2 regions of the Streptomyces sp. NPDC058662 genome follow, and region 1 is predicted to be linked to the other one. Evidence: riboswitches for the same ligand, from Rfam matches in the RefSeq annotation. Region 1 holds a riboswitch; the other holds the start of a gene.

Region 1 (7,272 bases):
GCGCCAGGACTAGCCGAGTGCGAGCTTGACCATGTCCGCCTGCGGACCCTTCTGGCCCTGCGAGATCTCGAACTCGACCCGCTGACCCTCTTCAAGGGTGCGGTACCCGTCCATCTGGATGGCGCTGTAGTGGACGAACACATCCGCACCACCGTCGACCGCGATGAAGCCGTAGCCCTTCTCCGCGTTGAACCACTTGACGGTGCCCTGAGCCATGCCTAACTCCCCTATTACTGGCCCTTGCGCAGGAACGCACTTCGCGATCCCGGGTCAGAACTTGCGTCGGAACGCGTCGACCGAGGCTGAATGTATCTGCGCGGGTGCTGTCTGCAACAGGTCAATCCGACGAGAATTCTGGACACCCAGATACATTGAAATAGAGTGAAAATTTGGCATCTTCCCGGGCAACTCGGGCCCGGCATATCTCGCCAAAGCCCCATACCGCGCTTGCACATTGACCCGATGTCGACCCTCACGCGACCCGTTCATATGCGGCGGGCAAGTCCAGCGGAGGGGACTTCCCCAACTCTACCGCGCCCAATCAAACAGAATTACCCCCTCCGCTTTTTGACGGAGGGGGTAATAAGGGATTCGCGTGTCAGGCGGGGCATCCGGCCGCGGCGGCCGGACCCCTCCGCGCGGAGCCGGTCAGCCTCCGGCGACGGCGGGGATGATCGAGACGCCGGCGCCGTCCGGCGTCTTCGCCTCCAGCCCGCCCTCGAAGCGCACGTCGTCGTCGTTGACGTAGACGTTCACGAAGCGGCGCAGCTTGCCCTGGTCGTCCAGGACGCGCGCGGCGATGCCCGGGTGGCTCTGCTCCAGGGACTGGATGACCTCCGCCAGCGTGGCGCCCTCGGCGGGGACCTCGGCCCGGCCGCCGGTGTAGGTGCGCAGGATGGTGGGGATGCGGACGTTGACGCTCATGGCGCTACTGCCTTTCCGGGTGCGGGGAGGGTACTCAGGCCAGGCCGGCGGCGCGGAAGGCGTCCAGGCTCGGGCGGATGGTGGCGCTCTGGCCGCTGTCCGCGGCCACCGCCTCCAGGGTCTTGAGGCCGTCACCGGTGTTGAGGACGACGGTGGTCAGCGCCGGGTCGAGCTGCCCGTTCTCGATGAGCTTCTTCGTCACGCCGACGGTCACCCCGCCCGCCGTCTCGGCGAAGATGCCCTCGGTCTGCGCGAGGAGCTTGATGGCCTCGACGACCTGCTCGTCGTTGACGTCCTCGACGAAGCCGCCGGTGCGGCGGGCGATGTCCAGCACGTACGGGCCGTCCGCCGGGTTGCCGATGGCCAGGGACTTGGCGATGGTGTTCGGCTTCTGCGGGCGGACCACGTCGTGCCCGGCCTTGAAGGCCGTAGACACCGGGGAGCAGCCCTCGGCCTGGGCGCCGAAGATCTTGTACGGCTTGTCCTCGACGAGGCCGAGCGCGACCAGCTCCCGCAGTCCCTTGTCGATCTTCGTCAGCTGCGAGCCCGACGCGATCGGGATGACGATCTGGTCGGGCAGCCGCCAGCCGAGCTGCTCGCAGATCTCGTACGCCAGGGTCTTGGAGCCCTCGCCGTAGTACGGGCGCAGGTTGACGTTGACGAAGCCCCAGCCCTCGCCCAGCGGGTCGCCGATGAGCTCGGAGCAGAAGCGGTTGACGTCGTCGTAGTTGCCCTCGATGCCGACCAGGTCGCCGCCGTACACGCCGGCCATGACGACCTTGCCCTGCTCCAGGTCGTGCGGGATGAACACGCAGGACCGGAAGCCGGCGCGGGCGGCGGCGGCGCCGACGGCGCCGGCCAGGTTGCCCGTGGAGGAGCAGGACAGGGTGGTGAAGCCGAAGGCGCGGGCGGCCTCCACGGCGATGGCCACGACGCGGTCCTTGAAGGAGTGCGTCGGGTTGCCGGAGTCGTCCTTGACGTAGAGCTTGCCGGTGACGCCGAGCTCCTTGGCCAGGTTGGCCGCGTCCACGAGCTTGGTGAAGCCGGGGTTAAGGCTCGGCTTGGAGGCCACGTCCGCGGGGACGGGCAGCAGCGGCGCGTACCGCCAGATGTTGTCGGGGCCGGCCTCGATCGCGGCGCGCAGCGCCTCGGGGTCCCCGAGGGGGAGGTCGTAGGCGACTTCCAGCGGTCCGAAGCACTCGGCGCACGCGAAGATCGGACCGAGCTCGAAGCGGGTACCGCACTCGCGACAGGAGAGGCCGGTGGCGGGTCCGAGGTCGACAGAATCCAGGTCGGCGGAGGTGGCGACAGTCTGTGCAGCCATGATGGCGAGGCCCTTTCTCCTCATCTTCCCCATGGCGCACTTCGCCATGAGACGGAATTGGCACCTTCCCTAGCCGGGGACCTCGCTGGCGTGCGTGACGCGAACGCGAGAACCGACTGGAGGGTTGCCGGGGCTTCAACGGGCCGTGTCCCTCTGCCCCTCTGGATGAGCGGTATGGCACCGGGCCGCGCGCTGTGCGGCGCTCCCGGGCGTTTGTGCGCGGGGACCCCCGACATGCGGTGGCCCTTCGCGTTGTTCAAGACTGTAACCGAAGGTCCGGATGGTTGAGACAGCCGTCCGAACCGCGAGATGGATCATATTTCACCCCAAAGGGATCGACGCAGGGAGTACCGAGAGTGCTGGAAGAGGTGGAGCGCTGGCTGGCCGACCGCTCCTGGTCCGCCGCCGACCGACCGCTCGGCCAGCTGCTCGACCGGAAACGGGCGGCGGGCACGACGGTCAGCGTGGTGCTGCCCGCGCTCGACGAGGAGGCGACGGTCGGCGCCATCGTCGAGGTGATCCGGCGCGACCTGATCGAGGGCCTGCCCGTACCGCTGGTGGACGAACTGGTGGTGGTCGACTCCGGCTCCGCGGACCGGACGGCCGAGGTCGCGGCGGAGGCCGGCGCCCGCGTGGTGCGCCGTGACGCGATCCTGCCGAGGCTGCCCGCGCTGCCCGGCAAGGGCGAGGTGCTGTGGCGCTCGCTGCTGGCCACCACCGGGGACGTGGTCTGCTTCGTCGACGCCGATCTGCGGGACTTCTCGGCCTCCTTCGTCTCCGGGATCGTCGGACCGCTGCTGACCGAGCCCGACGTGCAGTTCGTCAAGGCGATGTACGACCGCCCGCTGGGCGACGCCCCGGGCCAGGGCGGCCGGGTGACCGAGCTGGTGGCGCGCCCGCTGCTGAACCTGCACTGGCCGCTGCTGGCCGGCTTCGTCCAGCCGCTGGGCGGCGAGTACGCGGTGCGGCGCTCGCTGCTGGAGCGGCTGCCGTTCCCCGTCGGGTACGGGGTCGAGCTGGGCCTGCTCGTGGACGCGCTGCACACGGTCGGTCTGGACGCGCTGGCCCAGGTGGACGTGGGCGTACGGGTCCACCGCCACCAGGACGGGCAGGCGCTGGGCCGGATGGCCGCCGCGATCTACCGCACGGCGCAGCTGCGGCTCTCGCGCGGACACCTGGTGCGGCCCGAGCTGACGCAGTTCGAGCGGGGTCCGGACGGGTTCGTTCCGCGGACGTACGCGGTGGACACCGAGGAGCGGCCGCCGATGCGCGGGATCCCGGAGTACGCCGTGCGCCGCGTGGCCTGAACCGGCTGCCGCGGAGCGCGGCGCGGGCCGGTCCCGGACCCCGGCCGCCCCCGTCCACACGTTTGAGCGAGCGCGGGCGGGGCTAGGTTGGCGGCATGGCTTCTCAGGTACTCGTCGCCGCCAACCGCGGCCCGCTCTCCTACGCCCTCGACCCCGACGGCACGCTCACCGCCCGGCGCGGCGGGGGCGGACTCGTCTCGGGGCTCTCCGCCGCGCTCGCGGAGCAACCAGGCGCCCTGTGGATCTGCGCGGCCCTGTCGGAGGCGGACCGGGAGGCGGTGCGGCGGGGCGTCGCCGAGCCGGGCGTCCGGATGCTGGACATCGATCCCGCGGTGTACGACGACGCCTACAACGGCATCGCGAACTCGGTCCTCTGGTTCACCCACCACCACCTCTACGACATCCCGCGCGAGCCGGTCTTCGACGCGGCGTTCCGGCGCCAGTGGGACTCGTACGTGGCGTACAACGGCGCCTTCGCCGAGGCCCTCGCCGAGGAGGCGGCGCCGGGCGCGGCCGTCCTCGTGCAGGACTACCACCTGGCGCTGGTCCCGGGCGCGCTGCGCGAGCTGCGGCCGGACCTGCGGATCGCGCACTTCACGCACACGCCGTGGGCGTCCCCCGAGTTCATGCGGATGCTGCCGGACGACGTCCGGGAGCAGCTGCTGTGGGGGATGCTCGGGGCGGACCGGCTCGGCTTCCACACCGGGCAGTGGGGCGACAGCTTCCTCGCCTGCGCGAGCACCGACACCGCGGGCGGGACCGCCCTCGCCCGCCACGCCCGCGGCGGGCAGCCCGCCGCGGTCGAACACCGCCGGACGGGCGCGGACGGCGGGCTCGGGCCGGTGCGGGAGACGGTGGTGGAGGCGTACCCGCTCGGGGTCGATGCGGAGGAGCTGCGGGCGCTGGCGCACCGTCCGGAGGTCGACGGGAAGCTGGCGGAGCTGCGGGCGGAGGTCGCGGGCCGCAAGACGATCGTCCGGGTGGACCGGACGGAGCTGTCGAAGAACATCCTGCGCGGGCTGCTGGCGTACCGGGAGCTGCTGACGACCCGCCCCGAGTGGCGCGGCCGGGTGGTGCACCTGGCGTCGGCGTACCCCTCGCGGCAGGACCTGAAGGTGTACCGGGACTACACCGACGCGGTGGCCACGCTGGCGGCGGAGATCAACGCGGAGTTCGGCACCGGGGACTGGCAGCCGGTGCTGGTGTCGGTGAAGGACGACTTCGCGCGGTCGCTGGCGGCGTACCGGATGGCGGACGTGGCGCTGGTGAACCCGGTGCGCGACGGCATGAACCTGGTGGCGAAGGAGATCCCGGTGGTGTCGGAGGCGGGGTGCGCGCTGGTGCTGTCGACGGGGGCGGGGGCGTACGAGGAGCTCGCCGAGGACGCGCTGACGGTGAACCCGTACGACGTGACGCAGACGGCGCAGGCGCTGCACGCGGCGCTGGCGATGCCGGAGGGGGAGCGGGCGGAGCGCACGAAGCGCCTCGCGGCGGCCGCGACGGGCCTCCCCCCGGCCCGCTGGTTCACGGCCCAGCTGGAGGCCCTCCCGGCCCGGACCTGACCGGCCCTGACGCCGCCCGCCCGGACCGGCGCCCGCAACAGCCCCGCCGCCCGGGCGGCGGTGGCGCGGCCGGGCGGCGGGGGGTCAGGCGGGGTCAGGCGCGGCCCTGCCGGGCCCGGGCGGCGGGGTCAGGCGCGGGCGGCGGCCGCCAGGGTGGACAGGAAGGCGACCACCTCGGCCGGGCCGGGCAGGACGAGGTCGGCGCGGGCGGCCAGTTCCGGGACCTCCGCGGAGCCGCTGCACACCAGTACGCCGGGCAGCCCGTCCGTCCGCCGCTTCTCGACCGCCGCGAACGCGGCCAAGTCGCCCAGGTCGTCGCCGGCGTACAGCACGGCCTCGGCGCCGGTCTCCGCGAGGAACTCCGTCAGGGCGACGCCCTTGTCCATGCCCGGGGGCCGCAGCTCCAGCACCGCGCGGCCCGGCTCGACCATCAGCCCGTGCCGCGCGGCCAGCTCCGCGAGGGGCTCCCGCAGCGCCTCGAAGGCGGCCTCGGGGTTGGCGGCCCGCCGGGTGTGCACGGCCAGCGCGCGGCCCTTCTCCTCAATCCACGTGCCCCGCCATGCCCCGATCGAGTCGAGGAACCCCGGCAGCTCGGCGCGGACCGCCGCCACCCCGGGGTGCTCGGCGGGGGTGTGGACGATGCCGGTGACGGCGTCCCAGCGTTCGGCGCCGTAGTGGCCGAGGACGACCAGGTGTTCGAGTCCCGGGACCCCGGCGAAGCCGCCGTAGCGGACGGCGACCCCGGCCGGGCGGCCGGTGATCACGGCCACCGAGGCCACCTCGGGGGCCAGCGCCGACAGGGCCGGCACGGCTCCGGGGTGGGCGCGGGCCTGGTCCGGGTCCGGGACGATGTCGGCGAGGGTGCCGTCGAAGTCGAGTGCGACCACGGACCGGCGGGGGGCGCGGAGCAGTGCTTCCAGGCCCTCGCGTCCGGCCGCGGTGACAGGTGTCGGCAGGTCGTGCGGATGGCTCCCCATACCGACGACCCTAACGGCCCCGCCCGGCGTCGGCTATGGCGCGGACCACGGCCTCGGGGCGATTAGCGGCGGGCCCGCTGGGCATCGCGGATGCGCCGGAGGCGGTTGACGGTGCCCGGCGCGTGGGCGAGCGCGCGCGGGTCGTCCATGAGGGCGTTGAGCAGCTGGTAGTAGCGGACCGGGGTCATCCCCAGCGCCTCCCGCACGGCCCGCTCCTTGGCCCCCGGCCCGGGCCAGGTGCGGCCCTCGTACGCGAGCACCGCGGCCTCCGCGGCCGTCAACCGCCCTTCGTCCGTCATACGGCCAGGTTAACGCCGCCCACCGACAGGGGGTCAGCGCGGGTCGGCCGCCCGCGCCGCCGTCGCGATGTCCTCCAGGACCTTCGCCGGCTGCCCGCCGGGCCGCACGGTCGTGCCGATGTCCTGCTTGATGTCCTCGCTGACGCCGGCCCAGGACTCCTTGCCGACGGGGTACAGCCGTGCGTTCGGCAGCGCCGCCAGGAAGGTCTTCAGCTGCGGCGCGGAACCGCCCGTGGCCGCCTCCATCGCCCGGTAGCCGCTCGTGGTGACCGGCAGCAGGGCGTACTTGTCGGTGAAGGCCGTCACGTTCTTCGCGTCGTACAGGTAGTCGAGGAACTTCCCGGACTCCCGGTTGTGCCCGTTCTTGAAGGCCATCACCCAGTCCGCGACGCCCATCGCGGACTGCTCGGTGCCGTCGGCGGTGGGCAGGGGCAGCATGCCGACCTTCACGCCCTTGTCCGCGGCCTGCTTTACCAGCGTCGGGTGCCCGTTGAGCATGCCGACCTCGCCGCGCGTGAAGGCGTCGAAGGCGGCCTGGCGGTCCAGCTTCGCCGGCTCGACGGGCCCGGTCAGCCCCTGCCCGACGAGCTTGTCGCGCAGGAACTCCAGCGTCCTGACGTTGGCGGGCGAGTCGATGGAGTACGACTCCTCGTTGTCGGTGTAGCCGCCACCGCCCGACAGGAGCCACATCATCGTCTCGGCCTGCGCCTCCTCGCGGCCCAGCGGCAGCGCGAAGGGGGTGGGGACGCCCGCGCCCCTGAGCTTCTTGGCGGCCGCTTCGAGGTCCGCCCAGCTCTTGGGCTGCCAGGCGGTCCTGCCGTCCTTGGGCACGACGCCCGCGTCGGCCAGCAGCTTCTCGTTGTAGAAGAGCAGCCGGGT
Region 2 (7,272 bases), on a different contig from region 1:
ACCGGTCCAGGACGGCTGCCCGGTCGAGGTAGTCGTCGGGGTTGTCGGAGAGCACCAGGGCGACGGCGGGGTCGATGCCCCCGCTGCGGTACTGGGCGCCGGCGAAGGTGCCGAGGATGCCGCGCATCGTGTTGATGCGCTCCTGGCCGCGTGCCACCACGTCCTGGGCCCGGCTGATCTCGGCGCGCAGCCGGTCGGCCTTCTCGCCCGCCTCGTTGAAGCGCTCGGTGGCCTGCTCGGCCTCCTCGAAGAGCCGGTCGACCTGGGCCCGGGCCCCGGACGCGGCCCCCGCGCCGGGCTCGTACGGCAGTCCGGGAGCCGCGCTCGCGGGCGCTCCCGCCATGGCGACCGCGGCCGTGGCCACGGCGGCGGTGAGGACGGTGACCTTCGTGTTCCGGTCGGGGCCGCTGAGCCCGGACCGGCGATGGGACGCCACGTGAAACCGCTCCCTTCCGCTGGGCGGGGCCCGGGTCCGCCCCCCGTGGACGGCCGTGTGCCGGGTTCCGCGCTGGCAGACAGTAGCGGCGCCGCCGGGCACCGACCAACGACCGTCGGCGGGCACGCACGGCGACGCCCCGCAGGAGACGCAGGTCACCGGCGGGGCGTGCGGTCGCGGGGCGGCCGTGGAATTCGCCCGGATGGGCGGTGCGCGGCGCGTCCCTACCCGGAGACGGGCTCGGAGGCGGACCTAGATGCGGACGCCGAACTGGAACGGCATGTTGTCCATCGACTCGTACTTGACGCCACCGCGCGGATTGGCGGCGTGCAGCGTCATGTTGTTGCCCGCGTACAGGCCCACGTGGTGCAGGTCGCCGTAGAAGAACACGAGGTCACCGGGCTGGAGCTGGCTCCGGCTGATGCGGGTGCCCTCCTTGGCCTGGGTCCACGTGGTCCGGGTGATGCCGATGCCGGCCTGCTTGTAGGCCCACTGGGTCAGCCCGGAGCAGTCGAAGGAGGTGGGGCCCTCGTTGCCGGATATGTACGGGCTGCCGACCTTGGTCTTGGCGGCCGCGAGAGCGGCGCCGGCGCGGCCGGAGGGCTTCTCGTTGCCGAGGTCGACGCGCTGGCCGTCGGCGCGGCTGGCGCGCGCCTCCTCGTCCTTGAGCTGCGCGCGCTCCTGCGCGGTCAGGGTGTTGAGCAGGGCCTGGGCCTGGGCGAGCTTCTCCTTGGAGACCTTCTTCTTCTCGCCGAGCTCCTTGCGGGTGGCGTCCAGGTCCGCGAGCTTGCCGGCCGCTTCCTGGCGCTGCTGCGCGAGGGTGCGCTGCTTGGCCTGGATCTTCTGGACCGCCTCGACCTGCTTGCCGCTCAAGTGCTCCAGCGAGGAGGCCTTTTCGAGGTAGCTGTCCGGGTCCTCGGAGAGGAAGAGCGCGAGGGACTGGTCGATGCCGCCGTTGCGGTACTGGGCGCTGGCCATCGAACCGAGCGTGCTGCGCAGCTCGTTGAGGTCGCCCTGGCCGCGCGCGACCTGGTCCTGGAGCTGCCCGATCTCCTTTTCGAGCTTCTCCTGGCGTTCCTCGGCCCCGTTGTACTTCTCGGTGGCCTGCTCCGCCTCTTCGTAGAGCGCGTCGACCTGGGCCTTGACCTCGTCCTTGCCCGGCTTGGCCGGCGCGGCACTGGCTCCGTGGGCGGAGAGGGCGACGGCCGCCGCCGCGGTGGCGGTCAGGACGGTCACACGAGCGCGGTTCGGCTGCTTGGGTCGACGGTGGGACGCCACGAAGGCGAGCTCCTTCTTCCTGTAGCCGCCGAAATAACGCACCTCGGCAGCACCTCCGCTGCCACCCCGAATGAGTGATCTACCGCACGAAGGTTTGAGCAGACCTTAGTGACCCCGCTGTGATCAGTTCAAATCCTGCCGGGCAAAAACTTCGCCCCCGACCGGCTTCTTTACCTGCGGCGCACGCTGTGTGCAGGGCACTTGACAGTGCGTTCGTCCCGAGCTCCACCAATTCCGGCATAGGGACCAGGAGTTACGAAACGCGCGAAAGCCGCTTCAGGAGCAAGGCGGACGCGACGGGGCGTGCACCGGACTTGGCCACCCCGTCGGCGACCTCCCGGTCCGTGGAGACCACGACCACCGGGCGGCCCGGCGGTTCGGCGCGCACCAGCTGGCGGATCAGCTCGTCCGCGGTCACACCGGCCTTCGAGAACAGCACGCGCACCCCGCGCGGCGGCGCGAGCAGCACCGGGGCGGCCAGTTCCGCCCCGTCGAAGACACAGGTCATCTCCGCACCCGTCTGGGCGGCCAGCATCGACAGTCCCCCCAGCAGCCGCAGCCGCTGCTTCTCCAGCGGCATCGTCGGATAGCCGGTCTTCGTCACGTTGTACCCGTCGACCACCAGGTGCGCCTGGGGCAGCGCCAGCAGCTGGTCCAGCAGGGCCGGATCGGTCTCCGACAGGGCGCGCGCCGCGATGTCCTTCGGCGTCATGCGCCCCGGCTCCACGGCCTCCACGGTGTCCGCGGGCCGGGTGGAGACCGGGGGCAGCGCCAGTTCGCGGCGCAGTCCGGCCGCCGCGTCCAGCACGGTGTCCAGCAGCAGCCTCAGCCGCATGTCCTCGATGCTGCGCCCCTCGCGGGTGGCCCGGCGCGAGGTCTCCAGCGCCGTCTCCACCTCCGCGAGCCGGGACTTGAGCCGCCGGTTCTCGCTCTCGGCGGCGGCCACGCGGGTGGCGGCCTCGCCGCGGATGCCGTCGATCTCGGCGTTCACCTTGCGCAGGGCGGCCTCGCCGCGCTTGACGTCGCTGAGGGCGCTGCGCAGCTTGCGGTGCAGCGATTCCGCTTCCTTGCGGGCCGCGTCCAGTTCGGTGCGGACCTGGTCCCCGCCGGCCCGCTGGAGGTCCCGTACGTGCGCCAGCTCCTCGCGGAGCCGGTCCAGCTCGCGCCGGGTCTCCTCACCGACCCGCTCGGCGTCGGCGCGCTGCGCCTCCTCGCCGGCGGCCGCCACCAGCTTGACCCAGCCGGCCGGGCGCAGGACGTACGCCGCGGCCGCCACGTCCAGCGGATCCGCGGCGGCGGGCGGTGCGCCGGCCTCCAGCGCCCCGGCCAGGTCCGCCTGCGCCTCGCGGAGCTTCTCGGCGACCCTGCCCCGGAACACGGAGTCGGTCTCGACCGCGGCGGCCATGGCGTTCCCGGCGAACTTGGCGCGCCGGGTCGGGGTGAACCGGGCGTACTGGCGCAGCTGCGCCGGCAGGTCCGCGACCGTCAGTCCGCCGAAGGCGTCCGAGACGAGCGCGACGACCCGGCGCCGCACGCCTTCCGGCAGCGGGCGGTCGAGCACCTCGGCGGCGTCGCCGGCCGCGTCGGCCGGCTCGGCACCGCTTGCTGGCTCCACAATCCGTCACCCCTACCGTGATCTTCCTGTGGGTACGCCTCCGTCAGGAGTCCGCGCCCGGCCTGTCCACGAGCTCGATCTGGTCCACCGCGTTGCACCACCGGCAGCGGACCGACTCGATGGTCTCATTGACCACCTCGCGCTCCTCGACCTTGGGCTCCCCGGCGAGGTCCAGGTGGACGTACTCCACGACCTTCGACGAACGGGTGACGTCGAAGCGCGTGAGGTTGCCGCACAGGGTGCAACGCCACCGGGTGGTGTCGGTCGGCAGGGGAACCGTCATCAGGCCGCTCTCTCCTTCGTAGCTCTTTCAATTAAAGCCGTCCCTGCGGCCGCCCGCGTCGCTCCGCGACCGCAGCTCGTAACCCTACGGCCTGCCACCGCCTCAGGTGGGTCCGCTTGAGTCATGCTCTGTCGCATGATCGTAAGGTGGCGGGCCGTGCGCGAGGCTGCCCGGGGGACGGTGGTCACCCACGCGCTGATCGCGGGCTGCGCCGCGGTGTTCGTCCTGGGGCCGGCCTCGGGGCTGAATCCGGGCTACGGGACGGGCGACGGGCTGCTGGCCGCCGGGACCGCGTACTTCCGGCGCTGGGGCGTGGTCCCGGAGGAGCTGTTCACGGGCGGGCCGCGGGCCTGGCTGACCCCGCTGACCGCGCTGTTCGTGCACGGCAGCTGGCTGCACCTGCTGGGGAACATGCTCTTCCTCCACGTCTTCGGCGCGATGGCCGAGGCGCGGATGGGCCGTCCGGCGTTCCTCGGCTTCTACCTCTGCGCGGGCTACGTGGCCATGACCTCGTACGCGGCGGCCAACGCCGGGTCCGCGCAGACGCTGGTCGGGGCGTCCGGGGCCATCTCGGCGGTGCTCGGCGCCTTCCTCTTCCTGCTGCCGAGCGCCAGGGTGACGAGCCTGTTCCCGTTCCTGTTCTTCTTGCCGCTGCGGTTCCCCGCCTGGATGGTGCTGCTGTTCTGGTTCGCCCTCCAGGGGGTGGCGGCGCACCGCGCGGGAAGCGGCCCGGGAGTGGCCTATCTGGCCCACCTGGTGGGCTTCTCGACGGGCTTCCTCTACGCGTGGGTGCGCTATCGCGGTACGACTAGAGTGAGGCGACCAGCGACGGCCACCGAGGGAGACAGCCAGCCGTGATCACCGCGATCGTGCTCATCAAGACCAGCGTGGACCGCATCCCCGAGATCGCCGAGTCGATCGCCGCGCTGGACAGCGTCAGCGAGGTGTACTCCGTCACCGGTACGTACGACCTGATCGCCCTGGTCCGCGTGGCCCGCCACGAGAACCTCGCGGACATCATCCCGGGCAGCATCAGCAAGATCCCGGGCGTCGAGGCGACGGACACCCACGTGGCGTTCCGCACCTACTCCCAGCACGACCTCGAAGCCGCCTTCGCGATCGGCCTGGACGCGTAGGACCTTCCCCCGCCGGGCCCGGGCTCGGGCCGGCCCCGCGCCCCGTCAGACGGCGGGGACGCAGCGGCCCTCCTCCGTGCGGTACTGCCACCGGGCGCCGTCCGTGACGAGTTCGCGCACCGCGCGCACGAAGCGCTCCACGTGCTCGTCCGGGGTGCCCGCTCCGAAGCTGACGCGGATGGCGTTCAGCGAGCGCTCGCCCGGGGCCGCCTCGGGGGCGCCGCACGCCCCCGGCTCCTGGGTCTCGCCGCCCAGCAGGGTGCGGACGAGCGGGTGGGCGCAGAACAGGCCGTCGCGGACACCGATCCCGTACTCGGCGGACAGGGCGGCCGCGAAGTGGGAGCTGTTCCAGCCGTCCACCACGAAGGAGATGACGCCCACCCGCGGGGCGTCGTCCCCGAACAGGGACAGCACCCGGACCTCGGGGACCTCCGCGAGGCCCTCGCGGACCGCGGCGATGAGGCGGCGCTCGCGGGCGACGAGCCCCTCGAAGCCGGCCTCGCTCAGGGCGCGGCAGGCGGAGGCGATCGCGTACACGCCGATGACGTTCGGGGAGCCGGCCTCGTGGCGGGCGGCGGTGGTGTGCCACTCGACGTCCACGCCGCCGTCCTCGCGCCGGGCCACCGTGCGGGAGGCGCCGCCGCCCGCGAGGTACGGCGCGGCCTCCTGGAGCCAGTCGGCGCGGCCGGCCAGGACGCCCGAGCCGAAGGGCGCGTACAGCTTGTGGCCGGAGAAGGCGACCCAGTCGACGTCCAGCTCCCGTACCGAGACGGGGTGGTGCGGGGCCAACTGGGCGGCGTCCAGCACGATCCGCGCGCCGTGGGCGTGCGCGGCGGCGGCCAGTTCGCGGACCGGCCACAGCTCGCCGGTGACGTTGGAGGCCCCGGTGACGCACACCAGCGCCGGGCCGTACGGCTCGCGGTCGGCGAGGGCCCGCTCCAGCAGGGCCACCGCCTCGGCCGGGGTGCGCGGGGCGTCGAGGTACGTGACCCGGGCGTCGGACCAGGGCAGCAGCGAGGCGTGGTGCTCGGTCTCGAAGACGAAGACCTGGCAGTCGGCGGGCAGCACGGCGGCGAGCAGGTTGAGCGAGTCGGTGGTGGAGCGCGTGAAGACCACCTGGTCGGCGGGGCGGCAGTCGAGGAACTCGGCGACCGCGGCGCGGCTCTGCTCGAAGAGGTCGGTGGAGAGCTGCGAGAGGTACCCGGCGCCGCGGTGCACGCTGCCGTAGTAGGGGGCGTACGCGGCCACGTCGTCCCAGACCCGCTGCAGGGCGGGGGCGCTGGCCGCGTAGTCCAGGGCGGCGTAGGTGACCTCGCCGCCGGTGACGAGCGGCACGGTGACGTCCCGGCCGAGGACCGCGAGCGGCTCGGCGCGGGCGGGGTCGACAGCGGTGGCGGTGGCGTCGGCGCTCGGGACGGCGGGGGCGGCGTTCAGGAATGCGGACATGGCGGAATCTCCCGGCAGGCAGGGGTGAATGGCTTCGGTGTGCCCGTACGCGGGTACGGCTCTGCGGCCGTCCGGGGTACGGGGAGTGCCCCGGAATCGGGCGGGGCGCACGGAAGCGGCGGCCCTGATCCGGGGGTGAAGAAGGGGCGGAGTCGCCCTATCGCATTCGCTTGCTCACGGAAAACGCTCCTCGACAGACCAGGACCCCTGGATTCGAGGGATCCGCGCTTGCCGTAGACCTCGCTGCCTACGGCCTGGTCATCACCCGGGGCACCCCGCCACGGAAGGAGGGTTGCCGGACAGCAAGCCGGGGCCTAAACGCTGTCACTCGTGACCTGGTCTGCATCCTGCCACAAGATCCCGCCGACGCAAGACCCCGGTCCGCATGGCGGACCGGGGTCTTGACTCGAAACCGCCGTACGGGATCAGGCGTTGCTGGCCGCCACCCACCGCTCCAGCGCGGCGCGGGCCGCGCCCGAGTCGACCGCCTCCGCCGCCCGGGTGATGCCGGCGGCGATCTGCTCCTCCAGCGCGCCCTCGCCCGGGTCCAGGGCCACGAGCGCCGCCGCCGCGTTCAGCAGTACCGCGTCGCGCACGGGGCCGGTCTCGCCGGCCAGCAGGCGGCGGGCCACGTCCGCGTTGTACGAGGCGTCCGCGCCGCGCAGCGCCGCCACGTCGACGAGGGGCACTCCCACGTCGCGGGGGTCGAAGGCCTGCTCCGCGACCCTGCCGTCGCGGACCCACCAGACGCGCGAGGTGGCGGTGGTGGTGAGTTCGTCGAGGCCGTCGTCGCCCCGGAAGACCAGCGCGGAGGAGCCGCGCTCGGCGAGCACCCCCGCCATGATGGGGGCCACCCTGGCATCGGCCACACCGGTCGCCTGGGCCCGTACCCGGGCGGGGTTGGTCAGCGGGCCCAGGAAGTTGAAGGTGGTCCGGATGCCCAGCTCCTTGCGGGCGCCGGCCACATGGCGCAGCGCCGGGTGGAACTTCACCGCGAAGCAGAAGGTGATACCGGCCTCCTCCGCGACCTCGGCGACCCGGGCCGGGGTGAGGTCGAGGTTGACGCCGAGCTTCTCCA

What was found. A riboswitch is a leader RNA that binds a small molecule or an ion and turns the genes downstream of it on or off. The one in region 1 is predicted to bind S-adenosylmethionine.
Region 2: linked by a shared signal. The riboswitch ahead of ACFWUQ_RS24315 (aminotransferase class V-fold PLP-dependent enzyme) and the one ahead of thrC (threonine synthase) in region 1 are both predicted to bind S-adenosylmethionine.

The regions. Positions count from the first base shown of each region.
Region 1 covers NZ_JBHXRU010000067.1:11,179-18,450, reverse strand. Annotated here, with positions in the region: gene ACFWUQ_RS21910 (cold-shock protein) at 10-216, opposite strand; gene ACFWUQ_RS21905 (MoaD/ThiS family protein) at 649-924, opposite strand; gene thrC (threonine synthase) at 959-2,248, opposite strand; SAM riboswitch class I at 2,266-2,420, opposite strand; gene ACFWUQ_RS21895 (glucosyl-3-phosphoglycerate synthase) at 2,605-3,555, shown strand; gene ACFWUQ_RS21890 (trehalose-6-phosphate synthase) at 3,651-5,117, shown strand; gene otsB (trehalose-phosphatase) at 5,246-6,094, opposite strand; gene ACFWUQ_RS21880 (DUF3263 domain-containing protein) at 6,157-6,393, opposite strand; gene ACFWUQ_RS21875 (extracellular solute-binding protein) at 6,427-7,272, opposite strand, start outside.
Region 2 covers NZ_JBHXRU010000083.1:6,822-14,093, forward strand. Annotated here, with positions in the region: gene ACFWUQ_RS24285 (NlpC/P60 family protein) at 1-436, opposite strand, end outside; gene ACFWUQ_RS24290 (NlpC/P60 family protein) at 689-1,714, opposite strand; gene ACFWUQ_RS24295 (NYN domain-containing protein) at 1,968-3,332, opposite strand; gene ACFWUQ_RS24300 (hypothetical protein) at 3,373-3,612, opposite strand; gene ACFWUQ_RS24305 (rhomboid family intramembrane serine protease) at 3,736-4,470, shown strand; gene ACFWUQ_RS24310 (Lrp/AsnC ligand binding domain-containing protein) at 4,467-4,748, shown strand; gene ACFWUQ_RS24315 (aminotransferase class V-fold PLP-dependent enzyme) at 4,794-6,194, opposite strand; SAM riboswitch class IV at 6,414-6,530, opposite strand; gene trpD (anthranilate phosphoribosyltransferase) at 6,620-7,272, opposite strand, start outside.